Regions from separate parts of the Lachnospira hominis (ex Hitch et al. 2025) genome, predicted to be linked through region 2. Evidence: a T-box and tRNA genes for the amino acid it is inferred to sense, from the RefSeq annotation. Region 2 holds a T-box; the other holds one or more tRNA genes.
What was found. The T-box of region 2 lies ahead of WMO38_RS01425 (valine--tRNA ligase). A T-box ahead of a tRNA ligase gene usually reads a tRNA of that ligase, here a tRNA-Val.

Region 1: it encodes a tRNA-Val, which carries the amino acid that the T-box ahead of WMO38_RS01425 (valine--tRNA ligase) is inferred to sense. The anticodon was not compared.

The regions. Positions count from the first base shown of each region.
Region 1 is NZ_JBBMES010000002.1:186,933-208,617, reverse strand. Features, by position in the region: gene WMO38_RS02980 (class I SAM-dependent DNA methyltransferase) at 1-563, opposite strand, end outside; gene WMO38_RS02975 (hypothetical protein) at 733-1,335, shown strand; gene WMO38_RS02970 (SEC-C metal-binding domain-containing protein) at 1,374-1,880, opposite strand; gene WMO38_RS02965 (hypothetical protein) at 1,909-2,664, opposite strand; gene WMO38_RS02960 (phosphopantetheine-binding protein) at 2,732-2,959, opposite strand; gene WMO38_RS02955 (diaminopimelate decarboxylase family protein) at 3,114-4,337, opposite strand; gene WMO38_RS02950 (amino acid adenylation domain-containing protein) at 4,330-5,868, opposite strand; gene WMO38_RS02945 (hypothetical protein) at 5,983-6,180, shown strand; gene WMO38_RS02940 (adenylosuccinate synthase) at 6,291-7,586, opposite strand; gene WMO38_RS02935 (C39 family peptidase) at 7,773-8,588, shown strand; tRNA gene WMO38_RS02930 (tRNA-Thr) at 8,732-8,803, opposite strand; gene WMO38_RS02925 (RNA polymerase factor sigma-70) at 8,841-9,443, opposite strand; gene rlmB (23S rRNA (guanosine(2251)-2'-O)-methyltransferase RlmB) at 9,471-10,214, opposite strand; gene WMO38_RS02915 (Mini-ribonuclease 3) at 10,266-10,706, opposite strand; gene cysS (cysteine--tRNA ligase) at 10,691-12,097, opposite strand; gene epsC (serine O-acetyltransferase EpsC) at 12,159-12,836, opposite strand; gene ispF (2-C-methyl-D-erythritol 2,4-cyclodiphosphate synthase) at 12,864-13,412, opposite strand; tRNA gene WMO38_RS02895 (tRNA-Met) at 13,631-13,704, opposite strand; tRNA gene WMO38_RS02890 (tRNA-Val) at 13,724-13,796, opposite strand; gene WMO38_RS02885 (SseB family protein) at 14,010-14,426, opposite strand; gene purB (adenylosuccinate lyase) at 14,509-15,945, opposite strand; gene WMO38_RS02875 (glycoside hydrolase family 43 protein) at 16,269-17,891, shown strand; gene WMO38_RS02870 (hypothetical protein) at 17,978-19,399, opposite strand; gene WMO38_RS02865 (GntR family transcriptional regulator) at 19,415-19,804, opposite strand; gene WMO38_RS02860 (deoxyguanosinetriphosphate triphosphohydrolase family protein) at 20,071-21,291, opposite strand; gene WMO38_RS02855 (hypothetical protein) at 21,515-21,685, shown strand, end outside.
Region 2 is NZ_JBBMES010000001.1:305,393-316,747, reverse strand. Features, by position in the region: gene WMO38_RS01435 (pyridoxal phosphate-dependent aminotransferase) at 12-1,193, opposite strand; gene WMO38_RS01430 (PAS domain S-box protein) at 1,211-1,579, opposite strand; gene WMO38_RS01425 (valine--tRNA ligase) at 1,647-4,298, opposite strand; T-box leader at 4,380-4,626, opposite strand; gene WMO38_RS01420 (polysaccharide deacetylase family protein) at 4,699-5,424, opposite strand; gene WMO38_RS01415 (CarD family transcriptional regulator) at 5,489-5,983, opposite strand; gene WMO38_RS01410 (DUF6465 family protein) at 6,205-6,759, opposite strand; gene WMO38_RS01405 (HPr family phosphocarrier protein) at 6,783-7,034, opposite strand; gene WMO38_RS01400 (DUF3837 domain-containing protein) at 7,144-7,455, opposite strand; gene trpA (tryptophan synthase subunit alpha) at 7,458-8,249, opposite strand; gene trpB (tryptophan synthase subunit beta) at 8,249-9,442, opposite strand; gene WMO38_RS01385 (phosphoribosylanthranilate isomerase) at 9,435-10,106, opposite strand; gene trpC (indole-3-glycerol phosphate synthase TrpC) at 10,093-10,878, opposite strand; gene WMO38_RS01375 (anthranilate synthase component II) at 10,894-11,355, opposite strand, start outside.

The DNA of each region.
Region 1 (21,685 bases), on a different contig from region 2:
ACAAAAACTGCAAGATTGTATATATTATTACGCGTTTTTTCTTCGTAACAATTATCCCATATAAATGCTGAATCATCTCTGTTCTGGGCATATGTATTATCACTTAATATATCTCTGAAAAAATGTATTGTCTTTAAATCAAATATAAATACTCCGCCTTCTTCAAGTCCGTTATATACACATTCAAAAACACTTTTCAAATCATCGGCTGTTGTAATATAGTTCATTGAATCGCCGATGCTTACCATGGCATCAACTGTATAAGGAAGTGCAAAATCCCGCATGTCCTGATGTGTATATATTATCTCCTGATCATTGTCATATGTCTTTTCTGAGGCAATTGCCAGCATATCTTCTGACAAATCTATCCCGATACAGTCATATCCGTTACTGTCAAGTATTCTCGTAACTGTTCCTGTTCCACATCCAAGTTCTGCGATACACTGTCCTTTCTCTATACCATTTTCTTTTAAAAGTTCAATCAGATATTCACTCCACTCATCATATGGAATATTATCCATATATTCATCATATACATAAGCAAATCCTGTATAAGCTTCCATAATTTTCTCCGTTCTTACTGACTCCCGCCACATTTTCATCTTATCTATATAATGTAACAATTTTTCTGAAAAAAAGCAATGTTTATTAAATTACCTTTTCCCTATTTCTTTAAATTTTAATTTATTATATAATAATTTTATATATAACTTTATTAACAGGGAACGTTCTATGAAACTAAAGAAACTAAAGTCAATTTTATTTAACCACCAGATTCAGGCTGCTGTATTCTTATTTTTATTTGTACTTATCACCATATCAGCCTGCATGCATATATCGCTTTTCAAAAGCTTCAAACCACAGTCATACAGTTCATCTGATAATATTGACGACTGTTATCTGTCCGGAGCCAGATATGTCAATGTTGACGCAGATACTTTATATTATACAGGATATGATTATCTTGACCATGACCGTGTAAAAGGACATTACTATTACACTCTTGCTGATGACAGATGTACAATTTATCTTATTTCCACAAAATATTTTAATAAAGATAATGACATTCCTGTATCACTTGATGATGTCTCATTCAAAGCCGTTTTAAAGAAAAATGATACTTATCTTAAACCACTGCTCGAATATATGGCTATTGACTTAAACTGGAATTATTCAGGATTGTCATCACATACATCAACGATAATGATAAGCCAGTATCATTACAGTCTTCCATTATATCTGTGCCTTCTTATAATTACATTTATTGGCATAATTTCATTAGTATTTTACATTGTTAAATATTTCAAAACACTTAAAAAGACGGTGAGGGAATAAATCCTGCACCGTCTTTTATCTTACCAAGACATCGTGGGTTATGCGTTCTTACCGCAGCAGTTCTTATATTTCTTGCCGCTTCCACATGGACATGGCTCATTTCTGCCAATCTTCTTTCCTTTGATAACTGTACCAGAGAGTTTCTGCTTCTTGTAAAGCTCTTTTCTCTTTGCTTCATCTAAAAGATTATCCCACTGTGGAAGTTCATATAACCAGTCAGCTTTTGCACCAACCATGTTGTAATAGAGTTTTTCCTTATCGTAATCAAGATTTACCTGTGTATCCTCTTCCATTGTCTCAATTGGATTAGGATTCTTTAAGCTGTCATTGATTCCGTCAAGAAATCCTGTCATAATTAAAACTTCAACATTAAATTTCTCTGCAAGTTCTTTAACTGTTCCTGATACAGGTTCGTCCGGTGTTGAAAGAATCTGCTCATAAATTCCTTTTTCAAGGTTAAAATAGTTACCCCAGAACTGTGTTGCCTGATTCTGGTTCATCTCTGTCTCGTATGCTAACTTTCTCCAAGTTTCAAGTAAAGCCATGTCTTTTGCTTCCTCTCGCTGTTTTTATTTAAAAATAACTGTTATAAATAGAACCATTCACATATGAATATGATGCTCCTGATGAATACAATCCTGTTCCTGACTGTTTGGCAACCTGTGCTGCCGCAGAGCCATAAATCATTGATGCACTCGCCTGAACGCTCTTTCCATATGAACCGGCTCCGGTAAATGCAGATTTAACTGCTGCCATTGATGAACCTTTAAATGTCTTCTCATCAATGCTCAACTTATTATCAGCACCAATCGAAATGCCCATTGAAGCAAGCACCGATTTATTAGCTTTAGTATAATTAACCATACTTGATGCTGTTCTTAAAACTGAGGAACTCTCAGAATTACCTGTACTGTCAACAAGAAGATTGTAATCTTTTACATATGATGAAACTGCCTTATAAATGGCATCTTTATCATATTCCTTTGTCTTGCTGCCATCCTCAGCTTTTATTTCCTTTTGTTTCCATAAATCGCTCTTATTTAATGTATCAATATCTTCGCTCACATTAGATGCATTATTACGTGTACTTACAGCATTGGTATCTGTTTTCTTAACATCAGTCTTTCCTGCTGTTATGCTTGAAACAGCATCTTTGTTGCCTGTTTTATTATAATAAGCATTAAGAAGCTTTTTATATGAGCCATTATGGATGCTTGATAATGTTGAATAATCAAGCCCGGAAAATATTGTGCTTCCATTACTTCTGTTTCCCAATGAAGAAAATAAAGTTGAAATAGAATTAGAAGTATACAAATTAAAACCTGACATATCAATTCCTCCTTGTCATAAACAAATACGGCGGCATTATCTGCCTCATGTCACGTTAATGCATATCCTAGTTATCCTGAAGTCTCTGAATCATCTCCCACATTGCCTCTGCAGAATTAAAATTCTCAGGAACAATGTCAACAGGTGTAATCTCAATATCAAATGTGTCATTAAGCTCACCAACGATTGATACGATATCAAAAGAATCGAGAATACCATCATCGATAAGTGTATCACATGTTTCAAAATCTACGTCTGCATTAACTTCTGTCAAAATGTCCATTAACTGATCCATTATAAAAATCCTGACCTTTCTTTCACTAAATTATATCGACCAAACAGGGTTTTATATTTACCCCTTTAGTATATCGAATTTAAAATATAACATCTTCCTGTGTTAGTCAAGCACATTTTTGAAAAATGAAAGTGAATTATATATTAATAATCTATTAAATAAGATCTTCTCTCGAATTAATCTTATCCGAAAATTTGAAATCACGGTATAAACTCGTTCCTTCTTTTTCGCTGTATGCTATAATCTTAGGCATTTTTCTGCTCAGGAACAGATAAATTCCCTCTGTAACAGAATATGCACCGATGTTATAAAAAATAATCATATCGCCTGATTCCGGCTTTCCTATTGGAAGATTTTTTACAATTACATCAGCAACTGTACACAGTGAACCACATATTGTCCATTTTTCAGGTTCTGTGCCGTAATCTTTCGCACCATAGCCTGCCGCAGCTGTGCCGTCGGCTTTCACAAATGTATAAGCCGGAACTTTCATTGCCATTGTCTGTCCATAGTAATTAACGTGGTTAATTCCACCATCAATTATACAGTAGTTCTGGCCCTTGTTAGTCTTTGTATCAGCAACTGATGACACATATACTCCGCATGTTGCGGCAATATATCTACCCATCTCAAGTGTTATCTTGTATTTACTTTTAAGCGGTTTGAGATACTCGGCAAACTCTTTTAACATATCATACGAATTATTGAAAGCATCTTCGCCAAAATATGAAACAGGAAGTCCAGGTCCATATTCAAGCTCCCTTGCATTAAAACCATATTTTTCTTTTAACATATCACATATTCCGTCAAGCCACTCAAGTTCTTTTGTGATATGGTCAATTTTCTTTTTCTGCGTACCTGTATAACACTGGATTCCGTGTATATCAATATTAGGATAGTTTTCTCTGTGTGAGACGAGTCTTTCAACCTCAGCTTCGTCAAGTCCGAACTGGTTGCCACTTGTAACTCTTAAAAGAACAGGTATTGTAATATTTCTTTTTGCCGCACATTCATTGAGAAGTTCAAACTGGCTTACTGACTCAACTGTATACATTCCTACACCGCCGCAGTCGTCCATGACATGTTCTATATCATGTTTTTCCTTGTTGACACCGGAAAGAACTATGTCCGACATATTAATATTTTCACGCTCACATATTGAAAATTCGCCCGGTGAACACACCTCAAATTTCACATTAAGCTTTTTTGCCGCATCGAGCAGAAACGGATTTGCCTTCATGGCATAACATATTGTGACGCCATCTCCTACTATTCTCTTTATTGATGAAATTCTGTCTGCAAGCTCATCTTTATCAAATATATAAAGCGGTGTTGAATTTTCTTTTGCAAGCTGTGTTATTTTTTCTATACTAAGCATTTTCGCCTCCGATATAATTTTCAAGAAGAAGTTTTCTGTCAATCTTACCATTCTTTGTTATAGGCATGGATTCTACCTGGATAAATTCCTGTGGAATCATGAACTTTGGAAGTTTCTGCATAAGAACATGTGTAATAGTCTTTTTATCTGCAGCTCCCTCATAGAATCCAAGAATCTTATTTGCGTCCTGATGGAATATGCAGCATGCTCTTACGACATCATCCACTGCGTTGATTGCCATATCAATTTCACCAAGCTCTATTCTGTGTCCCATATGCTTAATCTGGAAATCTTTTCTTGATGAAAAGCACATAAGACCGTCATTGTTATAATATCCTAAGTCGCCCGTTCTATATATTATTTCATTATATTTGTTATTAAGAGGATTCTGAACAAATGCTGCATCTGTCTTTTCCGGATTGTTATAGTAACCCATTGTCACTGCTGTTCCTGAAACACAAATTTCACCTGTTGTACCCGGCTGTGATTCAGTGATAATATTATCGTCATCATCAAGCAGGAATACTCTCTCATTAGGAAATGCTTTACCCATAGGAAGTGTCTCGTCAAGTTCGTACTCCCTGTCAACTATATAATATGTGCAGTTACATGTGATTTCTGTAGGTCCGTATACATTAACAAACATCGCATCCGGATATGCTTTTCTCCAGAGATTAAGATGTTTTATCGGCATAACTTCACCTGAGAAAATTACTTTATTAATCTTTGACGGAACCTTGTACTCAAAGCCATTTAAAGTTGTAACTATACACAATGCCGAAACAGCCCATACAAGTGTTGTAACATTATTGTCATCAAGATAATCAAGAAGTTTTGTAGGAAATGAAAATAATTGTTTAGGTATAATCTGGATTGTTGCACCGCATTTTAATGTTGAATAAATATCTTTTACTGATACGTCAAAATCAAATGGTGCCTGATTGCCAATTATATCATTTTCACTGATGTTAAATGTATCTGTAAAGCAATCTATAAAGTCTATGACTGAACGGTGATTTACTATAACCCCCTTAGGAACACCTGTTGAGCCTGATGTAAATATTGAATACAACGGGTCAATATCTAAAGCTTCACTTCTTATCTGTGCAAGTTTTTCGTTCTCTTCTTCTGTCACTTCATGTGTCATAAGCTCGTCAATATTAAGAACAGGGCCATCAAAACCAAGCTTCGCCTGCTTCTTTGCTGATTTTTCATCAACGACCATAAGTTTCGCCTCAAGCGTCTCAAGAATCATATTGATTCTTTCTGCCGGCTGGCTTGGATCAAGGCAGACATAAAAACATCCTGCCATTACAGCTCCCATAAAAAGAGCAAGCGTATGACAGCTCTTGTCCATGTATACAGGAACTGCCTGTCTTCTTTCTGTGTAAGGAAGAAGTCCTGCCGCAATATTCCGTGCATTATTTACAAGTTCTGAATATGTCATGCTGCTTTTGTCATCAGCGACTGCCTTTTTATCAGGAAATCTTGCTGCTGAATTCTCGAGATATTCCAATACACTCTTTACCATTGTTTTTCTCCTATAATTATATTTAATATATAAAGTCTTTTATATTATTATTTTCTATGCTATTATTATATAAATTGATAATGATTAATTCATATCACGGAAAGGTTAATAAATATGAAAAAAGTAAAACGAGGTGTTGCCCTTACCGCTGTTATTTTGTGGGGTGTCCTGATAATTGTCACACTTATAACTGCTTTTATCGACACGCAGACCGCAAGAACGCTTTTTAAAGGGCTTATATTTACAGATATCGTATTCCCCATTGTAATATACGCAATGATGCTTGTATACAGATATCTGTCAAAAAGATAATTCAAGACAGCGTTGACTTATTATCAACGCTGTCTTATTTTTATGACACCGGCCGTCGTCTGTCAATGCACAGTTTCCGACAGCTGACACCTGTCTTTTATCTTATCAGATTATTTAGAATAACTGCTTTCTCTGTGAATAATCTCATGTCTTCCAGGACCATTTGAAACCATTGTAATTGGTGCTTCGATTTCATCTTCAATTGCCTCAATATAGTTTCTGCATGCCTCTGGTAAATCTTCGTACTTTGTTATTCCACGAATATCACATTTCCAGCCCGGCATCACTTTCCATACCGGCTTTGCTTTCTCAAGCTGTGGTGTTGTAGGGAAATCTTTTGTAACTTTACCGTCAATTTCATATCCTACACACATTGGAATCTCATCAAGATATCCAAGTACATCTATTACTGTAAGAGCAACTTCTGTTGTACCCTGCATTCTTACACCGTAACGTGTTGCAACTGCATCAAACCATCCCATTCTTCTAGGACGACCTGTTGTAGCACCGAACTCGCCGCCGTCACCGCCGCGTCTTCTAAGTTCGTCTGCTTCGTCTCCAAATATTTCACTTACAAATGCACCGGCACCAACTGCTGATGAATATGCTTTAACTACCGTGACAACATCCTGAATTGATGCAGCCGGAACACCAGCTCCGATTGCACCATAAGGAGCAAGTGTTGAAGATGATGTAACCATTGGATAAATTCCGTGGTCAGGGTCTTTGAGTGAACCGAGCTGACCCTCAAGAAGAATCTTCTTTCCTTCTTTTAATGCTTTATTAAGATATGCAGATGTGTCTGTCACATATGGAGCTATCATTTCCTTGTACTCCATTAAAGTATTAAATATCTCATCCGGATTGAGAAGCGGCTTATGATATAAATGCTCAAGCATAACATTTTTGAGTGTGCATACGTTAGCTATTTTATCTTTAAGTTCATCCTCATTTCCAAATAATTCACATACCTGGAATCCGATTTTTGCATATTTATCTGAATAGAATGGTGCTATGCCTGACTTTGTTGAACCAAATGACTTTCCTGCAAGTCTTGCCTCCTCATATGTATCAAAATCAACATGATAAGGCATAAGAATCTGTGCCCTGTCTGATACAAGAATCTTAGGCATAGGTACATTTCTGTCCGTAAGGCTCTTTAATTCCTTGATAAGGTATGGAATATTAAGAGCAACGCCGTTGCCAATAATACTTGTTGTATGATTATAGAAAACGCCTGATGGCAGAAGATGAAGTGCGAATTTACCGTATTCATTGATAATGGTATGTCCTGCATTACTTCCTCCCTGAAATCTTACAATAATATCAGATTCCTCAGCAAGCATATCTGTAATCTTACCTTTACCTTCGTCACCCCAGTTAGCGCCAACGATAGCTTTTACCATATTTCCTCCATTCCGCTGATATTTATCTATATCAGCCTGCATATATATACTTAAATCCGGGTTTTACAACCACACTTTAGTATAATACCACATCTTTGGATTTGCAATCAATCATTATTATGTATATAATGAAAATAAATATATTTTTCTAATCATTCTATATACTTGAATTGGAGATTTTTGTAAGTGAAAAAAGCCAAAAAAAATATTTTAAAAATCATAATCCTGATTTCATCAGTCGCAGCTCTTATTTTTGTTGTTACTATGTATCTGGATTCATCAAAAGATAAAAATAAAAACGATGCCTCTGTTGTTGTATCTGCCACGTCAGAAACTTCATCACAGGATTTTGATTATGTATACTCTGATAAACACGAATACACAACCGCGGCCGAAAGCAGCCGGAACATCCCATCAAAAATGCAGCTAGATGTTCCTTTCATCAGCCAGGAACCCGATCTTCCTACAGGATGTGAGATAACATCGCTCGCCGAGGTTCTTCATTTTTACGGCTTTAATGTTGACAAAGAGATTCTTGCAACCAATTACCTGCCGATGCGTGATACCGCTGATGCCGGATGCTTTATAGATTATTTTCTCGGTTCACCATGGGACGAACACGGAAGCGGATGTTTTGCACCAGCTATTGTAACTGCAGCAAATTCATTTTTAAAAAATAATAATTCAAATTTGACGGCTCATGTAATAAGTTACTCATCTGTACATTCACTTTTTGAATATGTTGCCGCAGGCAATCCGGTTATTGTGTGGACTTCATACGATTATTCTGTAAAAGACATCACTTACCGCGAAGTTCCCCTTTCTGACGGAGAGTATTTCTCATGGCCGTCATATGAACACTGTGTTGTTCTATCCGGATACAACCTTACAGACAGGACGGTAACTTTTGCCGACCCGACCTATGGAATTGTAACACATACAATAGATGAATTTACTGATTATTACCAGAAATTCTTTTATCAGGCTGCTGTAATCAAATAAGTTCAATATATTCAAATAAATTAATCGTTCCACTTCATCTGCCTGCATATGCCAAAATACCGCCACACCGGAAAATCAATCCGATATGGCGGTATATTTTGTAAAACGTCCTAAAAAATACTTCAGAAAAGTTTCCGTCTGAAAGCTGATGGGGGGAATTGGACCCCTGACCTCTTCATTACCAATGAAGTGCTCTGCCACTGAGCTACATCAGCAAGACAAAATCTATATTATTACAGCTTTTATCTTTTGTCAAGATATGCTGTTTGCCTTAGCTCTTATCCTTTGAATGGCATTATCTATTGATTTTGGAGTTTTTCCCAAAAGCATTGCAATCTGCCTGTAATCATTATCTTCCATATACAGCTGCAATACCTGTTTTTCAAAGCTGCTAAGCCTGTCAAACAACTTTTTTTTGAATGAATCACTGTACTCCCTGTCTATAAATAATTTTTCAGGATTCTGCTCTGATTCAGGTTTTAAAATATCAACAAGCCGTGTTTCATTATCTTCATCAGGATATGCCGGCATATCGAACGACACATATGTGTTTAACGGCATATTTTTCTTTCTGTTTGAAACTGTCACGGCATTGATAAGCTGGCGGTTAATGCACATGCTTGCAAATGTCTTAAACGCAGCCTCCTTTGTATCATCATAATCCCTGACAGCTTTATAAAGTCCAATCATTCCCTCCTGAATGAGGTCATCACTGTCGCCTCCTGCCAGATACATGGCTTTTGCCTTTTTTCTGACTATGTCTTTATACCGTTCAAATAGAACTTCTATTGCCGCTTCGTCACCTTTGCGGTATATATCAATCAATGTTTCATCACTGCATTTATTGAAATCCAATTCAGCCTCCATAAATCTGCTGCGGCATTATTTTGTCATTCTCTGTCGTACTATTTCATAAGCCAGCACTCCGGCGGCAACTGAAGCATTAAGTGAATCAATATCACCTTTCATAGGTATAGATGCAACAAAATCACATTTTTCCTTTACAAGCCTGCCAACGCCGCTTCCTTCATTACCTATTACAAGCCCTATAGGTCCTGTGAGATTAAGGTCGTACATTGTTGTTCCATCCATATCTGCACACACAAACCACATTCCCTGTTTTTTCAAATCTTCTATTGTCTTTGAAATATTTGTCACTTTTGCAACAGGTGTATAGTTAATTGCACCCGCAGATGTCTTTGCAACTGTAGCCGTAAGTCCTACAGCTCTTCTTTTTGGTATAATTACACCATGTGCACCTGCCTGATTGGCCGTTCTTATTATAGCACCAAGATTATGAGGGTCTTCTATTTCATCCAGAATAAATATAAACGGAGCCTCGCCTTTATCTTTTGCAGCCTTTAATATATCTTCAACTTCTGCATATTCATATGCTGCCGCCTGTGCAACAACACCCTGATGGTGTCCTGTTCCGGCAAGCCTGTCAAGACGTTCCTTATCCACAAAATTAATTATAGTATCTGTCTTTTTAGCTTCTCTTATAATGCTTTTTACAGGACCATCCTGACAGCCATCAAGCACAAAAAGCTTATCAATTGTTTTTCCGGAACGAAATGCTTCAAGCACCGAATTACGTCCTTCTATTGTGAATTCTTTATATCTCATAAATCCTCCCTATTATGCGGATAAAATTCTTAATATTTTGCAGAAAGAATTCTATTTTTCTTTATCCAGCCCCGCTTTTATAAGCTGTATCATACGCTCATACTCACCTTCAAGGTACAGATATCCCATAAGAGCCTCAAAACCTGTAGCTCTTCTGTAATCTGATATTGAAGCATTTTTTGCTGATGTATATGATTTTGCATTACGTCCTCTTTTGTATACCGCTTCTTCCGCCGGGCTTAACAGCGGCTCTATAATCCCTATCATTTCTGACTGTGACTGTGCCTTTACAATATTACTTGCAAAACGGTTAAGTTTATTAACCTGCATATTTCCCTTTGTATCTAAAAGATACGTTTTTATGACAAGGTCAAATATGCTGTCCCCGATGTATGCAAGAACAAGCGGTGAAAGCTGTGCCGGAGAAATTTCCTTTAATCCAAGCACATTTTTTATACTCTCAGTGAGATTTTGTGTCAGGCTCTCTTCCATCTTACACCTTCTCTTGTATCTTCAAGTACAATTCCTTTTGCAAGAAGTTCATCACGGATTTCATCTGCACGGGCAAAGTTTCTGTCTTTTCTTGCCTGCTGACGCTCTGCAATAAATTTCTCAATATCCTCATCAAGAATTTCTTCTTTTTTCTCTACTTTAAGTCCTAAAACATCTGTAAGTGTTGTAATTTTCTTTACGAGTGTATCTATATATTCCTTTGTATTTTCAGCACTGCTGTTTGAGTTGGCAAATTTTACAATTTCAAAAACTGCAGAAATGGCATCTGCTGTGTTAAAATCATCATCCATTGCCTGTTCAAACTTATCATACATCTCTTTAAGTGATGCAATCTTTTCTGCTTCATCTGCTGCCATGCTGCCTTCTTTTGCATTTTCAGATAAATGCTTGAGATTAGCTACTGCTGTAACAATTCTTTCAAGTCCGTTTTTTGCTGATTCCATCAAATCATGGCTGAAATTAATAGGATTGCGGTAATGTGCAGAGAGCATGAAAAATCTTAATACCTGAAGGTCATATTCTTTGCTTATGTCACGCACTGTAAAGAAATTACCGAGTGACTTTGACATTTTCTTATTGTCAATATTTAAAAATGCATTGTGCATCCAGTATTTTGCGAATTGTACTCCGTTTGCAGCTTCTGACTGTGCAATCTCATTTTCATGGTGAGGAAATATAAGATCTTCACCACCTGCATGGATATCTATCTCATCTGCAAGATATTTCTTTGCCATAACTGAACATTCAATATGCCAGCCCGGTCTTCCGTCGCTCCAAGGTGACGGCCATGAAGGTTCACCTTCTTTTTTAGGTTTCCAGAGTACGAAATCAAGCGGATCTTCTTTTTCGTCCTCTCCTGCAACCTTTATATCTCTGTGTCCTGCCTCAAGGTCATCAATATTTTTCTTTGATAGCTTGCCATATCCTTCAAACTTTCTTGTTCTGTAATATACAGTACCATTGACATTGTAAGCATATCCCTTGTCAATAAGTGTCTGAATCATATCAATCATGCCACCGATTTCCTGTGTAGCAAGAGGATGTGTTGTAGCAGGCTTGATATTCATGCCTTCCATATCTTTTTTACACTCAGCAATGTAACGTGTTGAAATTTCTTCTGCTGAAACGCCTTCTTCATTGGCTTTCTTTATAATTTTATCATCAACATCCGTAAAATTAGATACATAATTCACTTCATATCCTTTATATTCAAGATATCTTCTTACTGTATCAAAGCAAATCATCGGTCTTGCGTTACCGATATGGATAAGATTATAAACTGTAGGTCCGCAGACATACATTTTTACCTTATTTTTTTCAAGAGGTTCAAATTCTTCTTTTTTCTTTGTAAGTGTATTATAAATCTTCATATTTTCCTCCTAAATTTTATATGACATTTCCATCATGACATTTTTTCACTAAACATCTTAGTTATTTGCTGTTAGCTTTTCTACACTCATTAAGTTTATCTTCAAGCTGTATAATTCTTTCTTTAAGTTCATCATTCTCTGTTTTTAATTCATCAATGTCATTCATTACTGGATCCGGTAAATCAACCTGATCCAAATCATTTGCATCAGCAACCCTGACATCGTTAAGAACTACTATTCTTCCAGGCACACCGACAACCGTCGCATTATCCGGAACATCTTTTAAAACAACTGAACCGGCACCTATCTTGCAGTTATTTCCAATTGTAACAGAACCTAATACTTTCGCTCCTGCTCCAATCATTACATTATTACCAACTGTAGGATGTCTTTTTCCCTGCTCTTTTCCTGTACCACCGAGTGTAACACCCTGATAAAGTGTTACATTATCACCAATGATTGCTGTTTCACCTATTACCACACCATGTCCGTGGTCAATGAAAAGTCCTTCACCAATCTGTGCTCCCGGATGAATTTCGATACCGGTCTGTCTTGCCGTTTTTTGTGATATTCTTCTTGCACGATAATAATGTTTTTTCAGGAAAAGCTTATGTGCCTTTCTGTATTTTAATATAGCTTTAAAACTTGGATAAAGAAACACCTCCATCGTTGATTTAATGGCAGGGTCTCTGTCCTTTATTACTGCTATTTCCTGTTTTACAAAATTTATAAATTTCATATCTGCTCCCGATTTTAATCTGATTTACTATTCTTGATACTTAGTGCATCCATTACATCCGGAACAACAGTTTTTCATATCCGCCTCACCATATATATAATTTGACACTGATGTCAAAGCACATATTGCCTGAGAAGATATGCCCTCACCGCTTCCTGTAAATCCAAGACCTTCTTCGGTTGTAGCTTTTACATTTATCTGATTTAATTGTATTCCAAGAACGCCCGCAATATTCTCTCTCATCTTCTGTATATGAGGAAGCATCTTAGGACGCTGTGCAATAATTGTTGCATCTATATTTTCTATTATATAATTATTCTCATTTAAAAGTCTTCCAACTTCTTTTAACAATTCAAGACTTGAAATACCTTTGTACTTGTCGTCTGTATCAGGAAAATGCTTTCCTATATCACCAAGTGCCGCAGCTCCGAGAAGTGCATCCATAATCGCATGAAGAAGCACATCCGCATCTGAATGTCCAAGGAGTCCTTTTTCATAAGGAATATCAACACCACCAAGTATGAGCTTTCTACCCTCAACCAACTTATGAACGTCATAACCCATTCCAACTCTCATGTGCCCGCTTCCTCCTTTATTTACAAACATCTTTTATTATTTCACATACCTTTTTTAAGTAAAACATATTTTTATTTATTTTACAAGCAATATCTGAACTTTATAGCTTTACAACTTTATATCACATACAACATCTGAACTTTGCAGCACATGTGCTGACATAAAATGAACTATAGCAAAAAGAGCTCAGGCAGCCGCCTGAACTCTTTTTAAATTAGTAGCGAGAGAGGGATTTGAACCCACGACACCACGGGTATGAACCGTGTGCTCTAGCCAACTGAGCTATCTCGCCATATTAAATTAAGTAACTATGGGACCTACAGGGCTCGAACCTGTGACCCTCTGCTTGTAAGGCAGATGCTCTCCCAGCTGAGCTAAGATCCCATGTCATGCACTCCGTACAAGCGGTTTGCTTTGCTTGCTCTCGCGAACTTGCTTTGCTATTGTAATATATAAATCCGAGGTTGTCAAGCATTATTTTAAACTTTTTTCAATTTTTTTCATTTTTCGATTTTGGGTTCTTTTTTCACGGCAGCCGGGACCAAATTCATGCTTTTATAATTCCTGTCTTTATTTGTCAAATCTTCTTCTGACGGATTATCCGAGAACTATACGTATAAGTTCCTTATCAAGCATAATTGTACGATTCCATGGATTAATTATTATGCCTTCTATTCCTTCTGCATTTATAGCTGACTCGAACATTTTTTCTATGTCTGCCATAAATGTTGACATTACACTGCCACTGCCTTTTAATTCTTCATCAAAACTTGTAAACGCCATCCACCAGCATTTTCCGTCGTCCGTCTTAACTGACTGTATATTAAGATTGTTATCTCCCATCGATGGCTCTACTGCTACTATCAGCTGACCGGCTTCTCTCATGCGGCGTCTAATTACGGTAAGTGTGTGTGCAAGCATTTCCTGCGTTGTTTCCTGCTGAAGTGCTGCAACAGCTTCTTCTATTTTCTCATTTCCCAAAAGTCCCTTGTCTGTCTTATTTTTATTATCCACAATTAACCTCACTTTGTAAAATTAATTTTGCCGGACGTAAACTGCGTCCGGCAAAATCATATGCTATGAGAATATGTATATATTAAACATTAATCTCAGCTGTCATTCCGAGTTCTTCTTTATTAGCATCAAGAATAGGATTGATAATTTCTGCAAGATATTCTTCAACCTGCTCTTTTGAACGTCCTACATACTTTGAAGGATCAAGTTTAGCTTTAAGTTCATCAAGTGTTACACCAAACATTGGATCTGCCGCAATAAGTTCAAGAAGATTATTTTCAAGACCTTCTTGCTTAACTCTCTTTCCTGCTTCCATAGAAAGCTCACGGATTCTTTCGTGGAGTTCCTGTCTGTCTCCGCCGGCCTTAACTGCGTCCATCATAATATTTTCTGTTGCCATAAATGGAAGTTCTGACATAAGTCTTCTGTTAATAACCTTCTCGTATACAACAAGTCCGTCAACAACATTAAGATATAAATCAAGAATACCATCAACTGCGAGGAATCCTTCCGGAACTGACATTCTCTTATTTGCTGAATCATCAAGCGTTCTCTCAAACCACTGTGTTGATGATACGATAGCCGGATTAAGTGCATCTGCAATTACAAAATCTGCAAGTGATGCCATTCTTTCGCTTCTCATCGGATTACGTTTATAAGCCATAGCTGATGAACCAATCTGTGATTTTTCAAATGGTTCCTCAACTTCTTTTAAGTGCTGTAAAAGTCTGATATCGTTAGAGAACTTATGTGCACTCGCTGCAATTCCTGCAAGTACATTGAGAACTCTTGTATCTACTTTTCTTGAATATGTCTGTCCTGATACAGGAACACACTTGTCAAATCCCATCTTTTGTGCAATCTTTCCATCTATCTGACGGATTTTCGTATGATCTCCATTGAACAATTCAAGGAAAGAGGCCTGTGTACCTGTTGTACCTTTACATCCTAAAAGCTTCATTGTTGAAAGTATATAATCAACATCCTCTAAATCCATAACAAGTTCATTAAGCCAGAGTGTTGCACGCTTGCCTACTGTTGTCGGCTGTGCCGGCTGGAAATGTGTAAATGCAAGTGTAGGAAGTGCCTTATATTTATCTGCAAACTTAGAAAGTTCACCGATTACATTTATAAGTTTTTTACGAACAAGCTTCAATGCCTCTGTCATAACAATAATATCTGTATTATCACCAACATAACATGAAGTTGCTCCAAGATGGATAATTCCTTTTGCCTTAGGACACTGAAGTCCATATGCATATACGTGTGACATTACATCATGTCTTACTTCTTTTTCACGCTTTTTTGCATCTTCGTAATTGATATTGTCTTTGTTAGCCTTGAGTTCCTCAATCTGCTCGTCTGTAATATCAAGTCCGAGTTCCTTTTCTGTCTCAGCCAGTGCAATCCAAAGTTTTCTCCATGTCTTAAACTTCATATCAGGCGAAAAAATATACTGCATTTCTTTGCTCGCATATCTTTCCGCAAGAGGTGTCTGGTATCTGTCATTCATGCTCAAATCCGCCTTTCGTATATTAAATTTATTGCTTTTGCCATTGTAACATACATAAACTGCTATTTCAAGTAAACTACTTTGCAGCCATGCACTTCATATATTAAATTATTTCTGATTAAAAATAAGCGTCATACACGTTACATACAAAATTTATGTATCAGATTTGTCAAAAGTTTTTCTGTAAATTAAATAATTTATGACACACTTTTACCTTGAATTTATCTTTAAATAAATATATTCTACAGATAAGTTATTAAATGTATTTTTATATAACTGTACTTTAATTTTTATTTTGTATACAATATTTTTTCTGAGGTGATAAGATTATGCTTTTTAAAAACCCTGTTATTCCGGGATACAATCCCGACCCAAGCATCTGCCGCGTTGGCGATGATTTTTATCTTGTTAATTCAACATTTGAATTCTTCCCCGGTGTACCGATATATCACAGCCGCAATCTTGTAAACTGGGAACTTACCGGATACTGCCTTAACAGACGTTCGCAGCTTGAACTTGAAGGCTGCCGCAATTCCGGTGGTATATATGCACCTACAATAAGGTACCACAAAGGAATGTTTTATATGATAACAACTAATGTTACCGATAAAGGAAACTTTGTTGTTCATACAGACGATATAAACAAAGACTGGTCCGACCCTGCATGGATTGACCAGGGTGGTATAGACCCATCACTTTTCTGGGATGATGATGACTGCTGTTATTACTGTTCAACCGGTAATCTTAACGGTGTAAGAGGTATTGTTGCATTTAAAATCAATCCGATGACGGGCGAAATTCTTTCTGACAAGCACCTTATAAGCACTGGCTGCGGCGGTCAATGTGCAGAAGGTCCACATATCTACAAAAAAGACGGCTGGTATTACCTGATGATTGCGGAAGGCGGAACAGAATATGCTCACCGCGAAACAATACAGCGTTCAAAAAATGTATTCGGTCCTTATACCCCATGTCCACACAATCCTATTATTTCTCATAAAGAGTATAAAAAATCCGAAATTCAGGCTACCGGACATGCTGACCTTGTTGAAGATGCAAACGGAAACTGGTGGCTTGTATTCCTCGGAATAAGACGCTTCAGCCATGCACTTCTTCACAATCTCGGCCGTGAAACCTTTCTTGCACCTGTCACATGGAATGAAGACGGATGGCCTGTTGTCGGATACAACGGAAACGGAACTATTGAGCTTGTAATGGATGCACCTCTTCCGGGCATAAATGAGCCGGAGACAATTGCTAATACAATAACAGACGATGCAACAGGCAGACCATTTTTACATGCAGACCACAGCGTCAATATTGACTTCCACAATGATACTCTTGACAAACGCCTGCAGTTCACAAGAAATCCTGATATGTCTCATTATATTTATGACAGTAAAAACGGATGTCTCACACTTAAAGGTACTGATATAACATTGAATGAACCAGGTAAATCCCCGACTGTTCTTTCATTTAAGCAGCCGGAATTTACAACATCACTTAAAGCTGTATTAAAAATAAAAGACAGTACAGCAAAACGATTCGGTGTTGCTGCCTACTATAACAACGATTATCACTATGAAATATATGTTGGCAGCGATGAAAATGGAAAATATGTCGGATTTTATAAACATATACACGACATGGGTGCAGAACTTGCACATATTCCTATATCTAAAGAAGATGAAAATCTCAATCTTCTTGTAAAAATAGATACTGACCGCGAAAAATATACTTTTTCTTATGCCCTTGCTGATACAACGAATCTCAATGCAAAAATTGCCTGCCATGAAATCGGTTCGGGACTTAATGCCGGACTCAGCACGGAGGGTACACGTACAATGACTTTTACAGGAACATTATTTTCACTTTTTGCCGAAAACGGTAAAGGTACATTTGAAACCGGTGTTGCACTCACCATAAACCCTGATGTTGATTACAAACTGTAATATGCTAAACATAACATATTGAATTATTTTCACCGCAGACATTAAATGTGTCTGCGGTATTTTTTGTTTCGCCAAAAATCAGCCTTTTATTCTTTCATATCAATATCATTCCGTATCTTTTTTATCTGTTCATACCAGTCTTGTACTTCTCCTTCATTTTTTGAATTTAAAAATACAATTTTTCCACCACCTGTTATTTTAAGGATGGGTTCATATCCGTCAAATATGAAAAGCATACACTTTCCTGTATCAGAACCTTTATAATAACCTATATCATACGTATCAGTTGAACCTCCGTTTACGCGGTAAAAACTTTCACCGGGCAATTTATCAAGCAATTCAATAGTCTCTATATTATCTGCGTCCACCTGATATTTGTAGCCTGCTGCCGATACTTTCATTTTTTCTGATGAAATATCCACATTCAACTTCACATTAGAAAACGGAAGCAACACAACCAGCGTAAACACTACAGCTGTTATTATAACTATATAAAGTCCGCCGCATATAAATCTTGCTTTGGGATTAGCCAGATTGAATGAATAATTACCATCAAACATACGATTCTTCACAAGAATATGATTATCATTCGGATTATAATAATATCCTGTTTTCCAATATTCATCATCATCTACATAAACTGGTTTCATATCTGATGACAGAAGTTCTTTTTTCTTTTTTATCAGAATCAGATACGCCGCCACAAGAAATATTGTTGAAAGTGTCTGAATAGTTATATACAGCATCATCGACATAAAAGATACTTCCCTGTTTATCATATACAATATTGTAAATAACAGAAATGCTGCGGCATTGCACACGCTTAATGATATAAAGCCCTCATTGAAATACTTCCTTGACAGATTCATAACGGCCTTGTTTATATCGGTATCTTCGCTATAAACCGTGGTATTTCTTTTATTAACATATATATTTAAAATCATACATGTTAAAGAAATTGATATTGCAGCTAATGCGAAAATCAAACCTTCACTTCTGCTGTATGATTTATTAATCATAAACGGGATTGTCATTATAAATTCTGAAGCAATCGTAATAATGTGATATCTGTTATTTGACTTTAAACTGCGTTCATCTGCCGAAAGCGATGTATCCACATAAATCATCTGAGTGTTCTTATTTATCCACCCGTTCTGAATCTTTATTTTATATAATCTGCGGTGTGCCGAATTAAGAATGTACATGTATCCTATCATATATGTACACATCCATACCGTCCATATTATAACCGACGCAGCTTCCCAGAAAAAGACCGGTATGCACAATAAAACCGATAACAGCATGTTAATATTCTGGAATATCTTCTGTCTTTTTACCTCTTTTTCCATGAATGGCCTGACTATCTCACTACCTTTTTCTTCCGGCGGAATATGCACTCCAAGATACATCCCCTGCGTATATTCATATTCTGAAAAAACTGTGAATCTGCAAATAAGTGTTATCATAAGCCCGGAAAACAAAAACATCATAAATAATACTATACTCATACCTGACCTTCTTTCTCACGCCTGTAGCGGCTGTGGATTCATCGTTGAATAAATACTTTCACACATTTTCATAAATTCACTCTTATCCATTCCGTTAATACTTGCCTCAGCAGATAAAAGCTCCAGCTCCGATTCAAGCTTTTCACGAAATTCCTTATTCATGGTAATGTTGCGTGCAACCATCGCCCCTTGCCGCCTGTCGGTCTGTATATACCCTTCCGCTTTAAGAATCTGGTACGTCTTATTGACCGTCATTGTATTAACTCCCGCATCCGACGCAAGCTGTCTTACCGTCGGCAGCCGCTCTCCCTCTTTCAGTTCTCCGTGTCCGATTCCCATAACTATCTGATTACGAAGCTGTACATATATCGGAACTGTACTGTTCATATCTAACTTTAATATCATAATTTTCGCCTCACATATTTTGTATTGTTTGTATTATATACATTAATACAAACATTTTAAAATGTCCATATATTTTTAAATTTTTAAATAAATATTATACTTTCAATTATATTCAATGTGTTCTTCGCATCGGGTACACCAAATGATGAAAGCGGCAGCATCGGATTTTTTTCTGGCATCTGCTATCCTCACATAGTGTAATATATCGAATTCATCCGGGAGCGGCTGCATATAGTTCCATATGTAATGCCTCCATCAGATATATTTTAATATTTTAACAATTCGTTAAATATCTCCACCGCGTATCTGTCCGTCATTCCTGAAATATAATCAATTATTGCCTGAGCATATATTTCTTTTGTCTCTATATTTCCATAAATCTTTTTATTTTTGTACTTTTCATTATCACCTTGTATATTGGAATATACTTTGATATGTTTGTAAAAATCACCTGCAAGCATAGGATATGCTTTTTTTATGCAATCTATATTATCAAGGCTTTTATAAGGATTACAAACATCATATGTCTTCATCAGTGTATTAAAAATACTTCTTATAACAAGTGCAACATAGTCACGGTAAACTTTGAATTTTTCATTGTTATAAATTGCTGAATAATTAAAATCTTTTATTTCTTTAAGCATTTTATTATATTTATCACTCAGCCTGATTCCCTGTTGAGGCGAGCTGTTCTCACATATGCTTGTTATAAAATTATGTATTATAACTGTTGTATTTATCGTTTCAACACCATACTTTTGTGAAATCTTTGCAAGCTCATCAATCTCTTTTTCACCAATAAAATTAATCCGGACCGCATCTTCTATATCTCTTCCGAGATATGCAATTTTATCGGAAACTTTTACAACGCAGCCCTCCCATGTATACGCCTGGAACTGTCCCGGTTCGCAAAACGTATCCAGATCTATTTTTTCTTTTCTTGGAAAAATACCATTCTCATCAACCTCTCCGCAATGTGAAATTATACCATCACGGACTGCATACGTAAGGTCAAGATTTTTCAGCTCGCTCTTATCGTCTTCAAGCAGTTCAATATTGTCTATTATTCTAAGACTGTTTCTTTCATGCCAGAATCTGTCCATTCCAAAGTCTTTTCGTATTCTCGTTAACTCAACTTCTCCTTCATGTCCAAAAGGTGCATGTCCCAAATCATGTCCCATTGCTATTGCTCTTGTAAGGTCAACATTCAATCCGAGAAACTTTGCAATAGTACAGCTCACTGACTCAACATGCTGTACATGTTCCATTCGTGTGCATATATGGTCATTGTCGATATTAAAAAACACCTGAGTCTTATGCTTTAATCTTCTGTATGCAAGTGAATGTAATATACGTGTATAATCTCTCTCATATTCTGAACGTATGTCACTTTTCCGATGATACAACTGTGTTTCACGCTCTATATGATTCTCCCAGTCAGGATTATTCTCATCAGAAGCATATCTGCTAAATAAGTTTCTTGTCATGCATGTACCTCCGTTTCTAATATTTTCTGTGGTTTAATATATATTTTGTATTATAATACCACTGTTAATAATATTTGTCAAAATTTATATATATATAACGACATTAAATCTTTTAAATTCAAAAAACAGGTAAAAAAACAGTAATAATTTTTCAAAAAACATTTTATAATCAATATAAAATTTTACTTCAATGAAATTACAAATTATCAGTATGGAGGTAATTATGGAAGATTATATTTTACTTGATGAAGATTTTAAGAATTTTGCTATTGGTGAATTCCCATATGACAAAAATCATTCGGCAATGGGCGAATATCATTTTATCCACTATCCCGGATATTATGGAAAATGGTATGACCCCGTGTGTAACCACACTTATAACGGACAGGGTGCA
Region 2 (11,355 bases):
ATATTTCTTACTTATAATTCAATATTTTCTTTTTCAAACCATTCTTTTATCTTTTCAACTGCTTCTTTTATAAGATTTTCATTGAGAACAAGTGCAAATCTTACATGATTCTCGCCCAGACTTCCGAATGCACTTCCCGGTGTACATACAACACCTGTATTTTCAAGCATCTGTATACAGAATTCATCAGAATTCTTAAACTGCTTTGGAACCGGAGCCCACACAAACATTGTTCCTTCTGAATATGGAACTTTCCAGCCAATTGCATTAAGTCCGTCACAGAGTGCATCTCTTCTTGACTGATACTGTGCCTGCTGCTTGACAACTCCATCCTGTGGACCGTTTAATGCAGCCACTGCAGCTTTCTGTACTATATAACTTGTACCATAATCAAACTGTGAACGTATTGTCTTAAAATGTTTTATAACATCTGCATTTCCCAATGCAAAAGAAATTCTTAATCCTGTAAGATTGTATGTCTTTGAAAGTGAATTAAATTCAATTCCCACATCTTTTGCTCCCGGAATTGAAAGGAACGAAAATCCTCTTCTTCCATCATATTCAATCTCGGAATATGCATTATCATGCACAACAAGAATATTATATTTTTTTGCAAATTCTACAAGTTTTTCATAAAATGCTTTATCAGCACATGTACATGTAGGATTAAGCGGATATGACACGACAATCATCTTTGCACGCTGTGCCTTTTCCTCGCTTATTTTATCAAGCATAGGCATATAATGATTATCCGGGTCAAGCTCGTAATAATCAATTGAAGCATCGTTAAGATACGGTCCGACCTCAAAAATCGGATATCCCGGATTAGGTACTAAAACGAGATCCCCCGGATTACATACTGTCATAGCAACATGTGCAAATCCTTCCTGCGAACCGTTTATTGACATAATCTCATCATCATTAAGAGTGACGTCATAACGACGGTCATACCAGTTTTTAACTGCATCTTTTAACTCCTGTGTATCAGTAAGCGAATACTTATAATTTTCAGGATCCAAAGCAGCTTCCTGCACTACTTTCATAACATGCTCTGCCGGTGGAAAGTCAGGTGTCCCGACAAATAAATCGTACACCTTAACTCCCTTCTGTGCTATCTTTGCTTTACGCTCATTTAAAATATTAAAAATATTCGGCTTAAAAAACTTTGCTTTTTCTGAATACTGTATTTCCATTATTGTCCCTCAAAAACCTATTTAACAGGCTTTGTATATCCTGTAATATCAGCCATTCCAACCTCTAATACACGATGTCCTTCCAAAAGTTTATTCTGAATATTTACAAAAGAAACAACCTCAAGAACCTTTCCGTCTTTTGTCACCATTTCATGCTGATAACATGCAAAACGGCTCTCTATAAACTTGGCACGCAAATCTGCAATTATTTCATTATATTCTACATCAGGCATAAGCTGTTTGAATATAAGTCCATTTTTTATATCTTCATCAGTATAACCGAGAAGCTGTGTAAATCCTTCATCAACATCGAGAAGCTTTCCGCTTCTCATCTCCATTGAATAACGACCATTAGGTATTGAATGCATCCTTCGCATATCTGACATAATAACCTCCATTTCCGCACATTATCATGTGCAAGACAAACTTTGTGAAATTGCCGTTTTACATATATTACTTTGTAAGTGCCTGTAAACGTTCTCTTACCTGTGCAAGCATCTGCTGATACTTCTCAAGCTTTGCCTTTTCTTCATCAATCTTTGCCTGTGGTGCTTTTGATATAAACTTTTCATTGCCAAGCATACCTTCGCAACGCTTGATTTCTCCGTTTAATCTGCCTTCTTCTTTCTTTAAACGCTCGATTTCTTTGTCAATATCAACAAGTTCTGCAAACGGAATATAAAGAACAGCTCCCGGAATTACTGCTGACACAGCATCATCAGGTATACCTGATTTATCGCTCTGTACTGCAACTTCACTTGCATATGCAAGTGTTGCAAAGAACACGCTGCCGTTTTCAAATATATCTCTTATTAAAGCATCTTCTGACACAACATAAACCTTAGCTTTTCTGCTAGGTGCAACATTCATCTGTGCACGAACATTACGGATATTTCTTACCGCTTCCTTTATTGTCTGTATTGCAACTTCCTCATCAGGGAAATTGAACTTTTCATCATATACAGGCCAGCTTGAAATCATGATTGATTCCTCATCATCCTGGATATTGCAGAAAATCTCTTCTGTAATGAATGGCATATAAGGATGAAGAAGCTTTAAAGCATCAATAAGTACAGTCTTTAATGTCCATATTGCTGCATTTTTTGTTGTATCTTCATCATTGTAAAGACGAGGCTTAACCATCTCAATATACCAGTCGCAGAATTCTTCCCATATGAAATCGTTAAGTTTTGCAACAGCAATACCAAGCTCATATTTTTCCATATTTTCAGTAACTTCTGCAATAAGATGATTCATCTTTGATAAAATCCACTTATCGGCTGCAGTAAGATTATCCGGCTGTTCATCTGTTGTCTTAATCTTATTATCAGGGTCATTCATCATAATGAATCTAGAAGCATTCCATACTTTATTGGCAAAGTTACGGCTTGCCTCAACTCTTTCCCAATAAAAACGCATATCGTTACCCGGTGCATTACCTGTTATAAGCGTATATCTTAACGCATCTGCACCATACTTTTCGATAACTTCAAGTGGATCAATACCATTGCCTAATGACTTACTCATCTTGCGTCCCTGTGAATCTCTTACAAGACCATGGAATAATACTTTGCCGAAAGGCTTCTTGCCCATATGCTCATATCCTGAGAAAATCATTCTGATTACCCAGAAGAAAATAATATCATAACCTGTTACAAGTACATCTGTAGGATAGAAATAATCAAGTTCTTCTGTCTTTTCAGGCCAGCCGAGTGTTGAGAATGGCCAGAGTGCTGATGAAAACCATGTATCAAGTGTATCGGGATCCTGTTCAACATTAGTGCTTCCACACTTAGGACATGTACATACTTTCTCAGCTGATACTGTCATCTCACCGCAGTCCTTACAATAATATGCAGGAATTCTGTGTCCCCACCATAACTGTCTTGAAATACACCAGTCGCGGATATTGTCTGTCCAGTTAAAATATGTCTTATCCATAGATGCCGGCATAAGCTCAATATCGCCATTTTTTACACCTTCAACTGCCGGTTTGATAAGTTCATCCATCTTTACAAACCACTGCTGTTTAATCATAGGTTCAACTGTTGTCTTACATCTGTCATGTGTACCAACATTGTGAACGTGGTCTTCTACTTTTACAAGAAGTCCAAGTGCATCAAGATCTGCGACCATAGCCTTTCTTGCTTCGTATCTGTCCATTCCGGCATATTTTCCACCGAGATTATTAATTGTAGCATCATCATTTAAAATATTAATTTCAGGAAGATTATGTCTCTTTCCCACTTCAAAATCGTTAGGGTCGTGTGCAGGAGTAATCTTAACAACGCCTGTACCAAATTCCATATCAACATATTCATCTGCAATAACAGGAATAGTTCTGTCTGTGAGAGGTAACTGTACCTGTTTTCCAATTAAATCCTTATATCTGTCATCCTTAGGATTTACAGCAAGTGCAGAGTCACCAAGAAGTGTCTCAGGTCTTGTTGTTGCAATTTCAACAAATCTTCCCTCCTCGCCGACAACCGGATAATTAATATGCCAGAAATGTCCAGCCTGCTCCTCATGTTCAACTTCCGCATCAGAAATAGATGTATTACATACAGGACACCAGTTTACAATTCTTGAACCTTTGTAGATAAGTCCCTTATTATAAAGATTGATAAATACAGTCTGGACAGCCTTTGAACAGCCCTCGTCCATTGTAAATCTCTCTCTGTCCCAGTCACATGAAGAACCAATTTTTCTAAGCTGGCTTGTAATTGTTCCGCCATACTCTTTCTTCCATTCCCATGTTCTCTTTAAGAAACCTTCTCTTCCGAGTTCATGCTTATCAATGCCTTCTTCTTTGAGTGCATTTGTAACTTTTACCTCTGTTGAAATGCTTGCGTGGTCAGTTCCGGGCACCCAGAGTGCTTCATAGCCCTGCATTCTCTTAAATCTGATAAGAATATCCTGCATTGTGTTATCAAGTGCATGTCCCATATGAAGTTTACCTGTAATATTTGGTGGTGGCATAACGATAGTAAATGGTTTCTTGCTTCTGTCTACTTCTGCATGAAAATATTTCTTATCAAGCCACTTCTGATATAATCTGTCCTCAATCTCAGACGGATTATAATTCTTTTCTAATTCCTTGCTCATAAAATTCTCCTTTTTCTCATTGTCCGCATAAATATTATTGCGACATATGCACAAAAAAGCCCTTTGCAGGGCTTATGCCTTGCAAAGGGCGAATAATCGCGGTACCACCTTTGTTCAATTGCCGTAATCCGCTTTGATTATCAAGCGGAAATCGTACAATCCTTATTAATATTCTTTAACGTGAATAACTCCGTTATAGCTTACTCTAAGTTCAGCTATACTGCTCCAAAGCTACATTCAGCCACACATTTCCAAAGCTGCCTTCCAGCCTGTGGACAGCTCTCTCTTCTGGCAGTAATGACTTACTCCTCTTTTTCACTGCATTTATTTTTTCATTATTAAGTTAATAATAATCTAACCAAATAAAAAAAGCAACCATTTTTCAAAAAAAGTTACACTATTAATCCAGCATAAGCTGGTCAACTGTCACAAATACGAATCCTTTCGATGATAACCGGTCTATTATTTCAAGTGCCGCCTCCACAGATGAATCATATATATCGTGTAAAAGAATAATATCACCATTTTTAACTTTATACACAACATTTTTTACAACATATGCAGTATCTGTCGTTGCCCAGTCATCAGGGTCTATACTCCACAACACAGGAGTCATATTAACATGTGAAAGAAGTTTGTCACTATATGCACCATATGGCGGTCTAATATATTTCACATCTTCACCTGTTATACTTTTTATAATTTCATTTGTTTTATTTATTTCACCAACTGCACTTGAAATATTACATTCATCGAGTTTTATATGCGAGTATGTATGATTTCCAATCAGATGCCCTTCCTCATACATCCTCTTTACAACTTTCTCATTTGATTCTGCATTCTCGCCCACAAGAAAAAAAGTTGCTTTTACATTTCTCTCTTTAAGCCCATCTAACAGTCTGTTTGTTGTCCTGCTGCACGGTCCGTCATCAAATGTAATAGCAACTATTCTGTCATACATATAATCATTGCCGCCTGAAGCATCCGTTTTTTTTAATTCATTGACATTATCCGTTTTCGTTAAAAATCCAATAATAATAAATGCACCAATAGCCATAATTAAAAAAAATAATATAATCATTCTGACAATAATTCTTTTTTTTGCAAATTCAAAACTGGAAAACATATGCTCACCACAAGAATATCTTATTGCAAATATATGTAATATAAAAAAATAATATTCATTAATTCTATATGCCTAAATATGCGTCCATCTCATGTGTAACTTCTGTCAGTTCCTTTCCTGATGCTGCCGCAATCTCTCCATATAATAATTTTCTTGCAAGCGATAAAGTCCTGCTGTCTGCCGATTTCATTTTTCTTAAATCTTTTGCACGCTCATTTTTAATATTATATAAATGTCTTACAAGATGCATAAGCTGCTCTATATCCTGTGATTTTACAATTTCATCGTACTTTGCCGGAGAAAGTTTCTCATTAAGTAATTCATCTTTCACACAGTTTTTTGCCTTCTCAATAATTTTCTCACATTCATTTTTTGAAATAATACTTCTTATCTGTACTTTTGTACTATTTACAGGAGAATAAATTATTCCTTTATCATCATATACCGGCTGTAAAAAATAATAATCTCCTTCAATTCCCTTTATAGGAGGTGCTGCAATATCTTCAACTTCACAAACACCAACTATTCCATACACAACCTTATCATTTACTTCAAACATTTTTATTCCTCCGTTTCTGACAAGTAAACAAATCAATCCCCGTGCATTTCATACCTCGTAATATATTATACACTTTTATTAATTAATTTTCAAAAGAAAATTTTTAACATATTAAAAAAACATATTTAAAAAGCATAAAAAAACGGGATATACGACTGATGCATATAAATAAAATATACAGCAATACGTCTCCCGCCTTTTATGTAATATTTATTTAATTATTAAAAAAGTTCAACATCACCTGTTATTTTTTCATCAGCTACATAATAGCATTTATTATCTTCAGGCTTAACATACAGCTTAATATCTTTTGCTATTACGTTCTGTGCCTTTAAATCAGCTTCTACACGCTTAATAATTGCTGCCTGATTAACTGATTTACCCTCAAACTGAATAACAAATTCTTTCTTTGCTTCAGTGCTCTTTTTAGATCTGCCAGCTGATTTCTTGACCGGAGTTTTTGCCTTTGCTGCTGTCTCTTTTGCAGTAGTCTCTGATTTCTTAGGTCTGCCTCTTCTTGGCTTTGGCTGTTCAGCTTCTGCTTCTACTGTTTCTTTCTTTTCAGCAGACTTTACTGTCTCTGCTTTTGCTGTAACAGCAGCTTCTGCCTTTACTGCTTCAGCTTTTACATTTTCTTTTACAGCCTCAACAACAGCTTCCGCCTTATCTTTTACAGCTTCAACTTTTTCTTTTACTGTTTCAACATTCTTCACAGCAGTCTCATCATTAACTGCTTCCTTTACATTATTCCTTCTGTAAGATGCTTTTCTACCCATTATGATTACCTCCTCATCCAGCATTATTTACATGCTAAAAAATTTTTTATAGTTTCAACTGCCTGTGTCTCATCTGCACCGTCAGCTGAAATTTCCACCTGCATGCCCTTCTTTAAGCCAAACGCCATCATACCCATAAGACTCTTAGCATTAATATACTTGCCATTATTTGAAACTGTAATATGGCTGTCAAACCTGCAGGCAGTCTGTACCAATTCTGCTACCGGATTACCATAAGCATTATTGATGTCTGCCACTTCTACCATTGCTATCATAGATTAACATTCACCTTATACTTTCTAAATTAATATTTTTTTAATACATGAACAAAATATACTCTATTAAACTTTTAAAGTCAACATCTATAATTTTTTTTGTTAATTTTTATACATTTTTGTCTTTAAATCCGCAGCTGTATAATTCTTCCATCTGATTGTCCATTTGTTCAGATGGTTCATAGCCTTCAAGCATTTCAACCATTCTTTTTATTTTTTTATCATCGGATGAAAACTGTCCCATATTGTCGAAAACTTTTTTCTTTAATTCTATTATATTTCCGTAATTTTCATACTGCTGCTGACCGCTTATTGCACAAAGCACCCCCAGTGCATATGCACATTCATAATTTCCCGTCATAATAGCATTTTCAAAACCACATTTTATCTGGACAGCATTTTTAGCAAGTAATGTCACCATTATTACATCTCTTCCTTAAATTTTTTAATATAATCTTTTACTGCTTCAGTTGAGAAATTACTCTCCTCAAGCAATTTAATGAAACGGCTTCCGACAATTGCACCATCTATAACATCTTCAAATGGTTTTACATCTGCTGCTGTCTTTATTCCGAATCCCATCATTACAGGAACATCACTCTGTCTTTTAACTTCTGCAAGATAATCATGAAGATTTTTATGAAAATCATGTGCATCACCACCGGTTACACCCATCTGTGATACGCAGTAAACAAAACCTCTTGAGCGTTTTACAATTTTAGCAATTCTGCCTCTTGAAACAGGTGAAACAAGCTCAATAAATACAGGTGCATTTTCAGTTTTATCTATAATTGCAAGAATTTCATCCTGCTCCTCATAAGGCAGGTCAGGAATGATAAGGCCGTCAACTCCGCACTCGGCACATTTCTTAACAAAAGCATCAAGTCCGTAATGATATGCTGTATTATAATACATCATAAAAAGAATTGGAACTTCACATTTTTCATCTCTTAATTCTTTCATTAGAACAAATACTTTTTCAAGATTTGCACCGGCATTAATTGCCTTTACAGAAGCATCCTGAATTACAGGTCCGTCAGCTACAGGATCTGAAAAAGGAATTCCAAGCTCTATTACATCAATTCCAGCTTCTTCCTGTGCAAGTATAATTTCTTTAGTTTTTTTCATATCCGGAAATCCGGCTGTCGTATATGTGATAAATGCCTTTTTATTATTTTCTTTTAAATAATTCATTCTTGATTCTATTCTGTTCATTATTTGTTTGTCTCCTCTCCGTTAAGGTATCTTTGTACTGTATTGACATCTTTATCGCCGCGGCCTGAAAGGCATACAACAATTATTTTATCCTTTTCCATTGTCTTTGCTGCTTTAATAGCATACGCGAGTGCATGTGAACTCTCAATAGCCGGAATTATTCCTTCAAGCTTACAAAGTTCAAGAAGTGCCTGCATTGCCTCATCATCTGTAACAGAAACATACTGTGCACGTCCGCTGTCACGAAGATAAGCATGTTCCGGTCCGACACCGGGATAATCAAGACCTGCTGAAATTGAATGTGCAAGTTCAATATTACCGTCTTTATCCTGTAAAAGATATGTCTTCATTCCATGAAGAATTCCTACTTCTCCAAGTGCCATTGCACTTGCATGTTTTCCTGTCTCAATTCCAAGTCCGCCAGCCTCAACTCCGACAAGCTTCACATCTTTATCATCTATAAAATCAGCAAACATTCCGATAGAATTTGAACCGCCGCCGACACATGCCATTACAACATCCGGAAGTCTTCCTTCTTTTTCAAGAATCTGCTTTCTTGCTTCCTTTGAAATAACACGCTGGAATTCTTTTACCATCTTAGGATATGGATGAGGACCTACGGCAGAACCGATTATATAAAATGTATCTTCTGCTCTTTCTGCCCATGTTCTTATCGCCTCATTAGTGGCATCCTTTAATGTTGAACTTCCACTTGTGACAGGCTGTACTTTTGCACCGAGCATTTCCATTCTGAATACATTTAACTTCTGTCTCTCAATATCTTCAGCCCCCATAAAAACTGTACATTCCATATTAAAAAGTGCTGCACCTGTAGCTGTCGCAACGCCGTGCTGTCCTGCACCTGTCTCGGCTATAACCTTTGTTTTTCCCATTCTTTTTGCAAGAAGAATCTGTCCTATTACATTATTAATTTTATGAGCTCCCGTATGATTTAAGTCTTCTCTCTTCAAATAAATTTTCGGGCCATATTTTTCGCTGAGACGTTCTGCATAATAAAGAGGTGTTTCTCTTCCAACATACTCTTTGAGATAATAATTATACTGTTTAATAAATTCAGGGTCCTTAATCGCCTCATCAAATGCTTTTTCAAGCTCATCAAGCGTATTCATAAGTGATTCAGAAACATACTGTCCACCAAATTCTCCATAATATCTGTTATCTTTTTTATCCATAATTTTTCTCCTGCTCTTTCCTTATATTTTTTATGAATTTTTCTGTTTTTTCTCTGTCTTTTCCTGCACCTGTATCTTTTTCGACACCCGAACTTACATCGACAACATCAGGATTAACCTGTAATACCGCCTCTTTTACATTATCGGGATTAAGCCCGCCTGCAAGAAAAAATTTTTTTCCGCTGTATTTTATTTTTTCTTTTATGCCATTTATGCGGTGCCATCGGAAAGTTTTTCCGCTTCCAGGCACCCCGGCATCAAAAAGAATGCCATATATTTTGTCATTTTTAATCAGTTTTTCAATTTCATCATTAAAATTACTTTCTGTTTCTGCACCGTTAATTTCATCAGGCATATTGACAGCCCTTATTACCGGAATTGTTATTTTTTCAAGAATATCATCAGGCATATCTTTGTGTATCTGTATGTAATCAAATCCCACATCCGTTATTGCTTTAATCTGATTTATGTCGGGTGAAACAACAACAGCAGTTTTTTGAATATTTTTATCAAGCTTTTTTATCATTTCTGCTGCCCTGTCTATTGCAATATTTCTTTTGCTCTTTTCAAAGAAAAGCACCATTCCGGCATAATCAGGTTTTAATTCATTGATTATCCCAATATCCTCATCATATTTTATTCCGCATATTTTAATTCCCGTCATAAATTGCCTTCCATTCCAACGCGAGTCCTTTTGGATTTTCGTTTTCCATAAATGCTGTTCCTATAAGAAGTGCATCGGCACCGCTTGCCTTCAAAACTTTTATGTCATCATCATCTAAAACGCCGCTCTCGGATACAAGAACCGTTCCTTCAGGTGCTAATGAAGCGAGTTTTTTTGTTGTATCCAAAGATACTTCAAATGTCTTTAGATTGCGGTTGTTAATTCCTATTATTTTAACTCCGAGATTAATCATTCTTTGCATTTCCTCTTCGTTATGAACTTCACACAGAACGTCAAGTGAAAGGCTGTATGCCAGGTCATATAATTCTTTGAACTTTTCATCGTCAAGTATTGCAGCAATAAGAAGTATTGCATCTGCCCCTATCACTTTTGCCTCATACACCTGATATTCATCAATTATAAAATCTTTTCGTATAATAGGAAGATTCGTAATCTTTCTTATCTGTTTAAGATAATCAGTATTTCCGAGAAAATAATCTTCTTCAGTGAGACATGATATCGCATCAACCGCATTATTATATTGGTCTATTCTGTCCGTAAGTTCAATTTTATTATTCATTTTTCCGTGGCTTGGCGATGCCTTTTTAAATTCGCCTATAATTGAAAGCCCCTGCTTTTTTAAAGCATTATAAAAACTTATCGGGACGCGTTTTTCATTTAATGCGAGATTTTTCATATCCTGTTCACTTACATTTTCTTTATGCCGGACAAGTCTTTTCTTTTTTGCAGCTACTATATCATCAAGAATCATTTCATTTCCTCCCGCTTAAATTCTGTCATTTACAAAGTTTTCTATCATTCGTTTGCCATGCTCTGTATATATTGATTCAGGATGGAACTGAAGACCTACTGTTTTATACTCTTTATGTCTCACAGCCATTATCTCACCGTCATCTGTCTTTGCGATAACCGAAAGGCAGTCAGGAACTGTCTCAGGTATTATTGCAAGTGAATGATATCTTGCCACCTTTACAGGCGAATCAATTCCTGTAAACACGCTTGTTCCCGTATGTGTGACAAGCGACTGCTTGCCGTGAAATATCTTTTTTGCATGGTCGATTGTTGCTCCAAACGCCTCACCTATACACTGATGTCCGAGACATATGCCAAGAATCGGAATCGCCGGTGCGAATTTTTTTATTACATCAAGACATATTCCGGCTTCTTTTGGGCTCTTAGGTCCTGGAGAGATGACGATTCTTTCTGGATTCATTTTTTCAATTTCTTC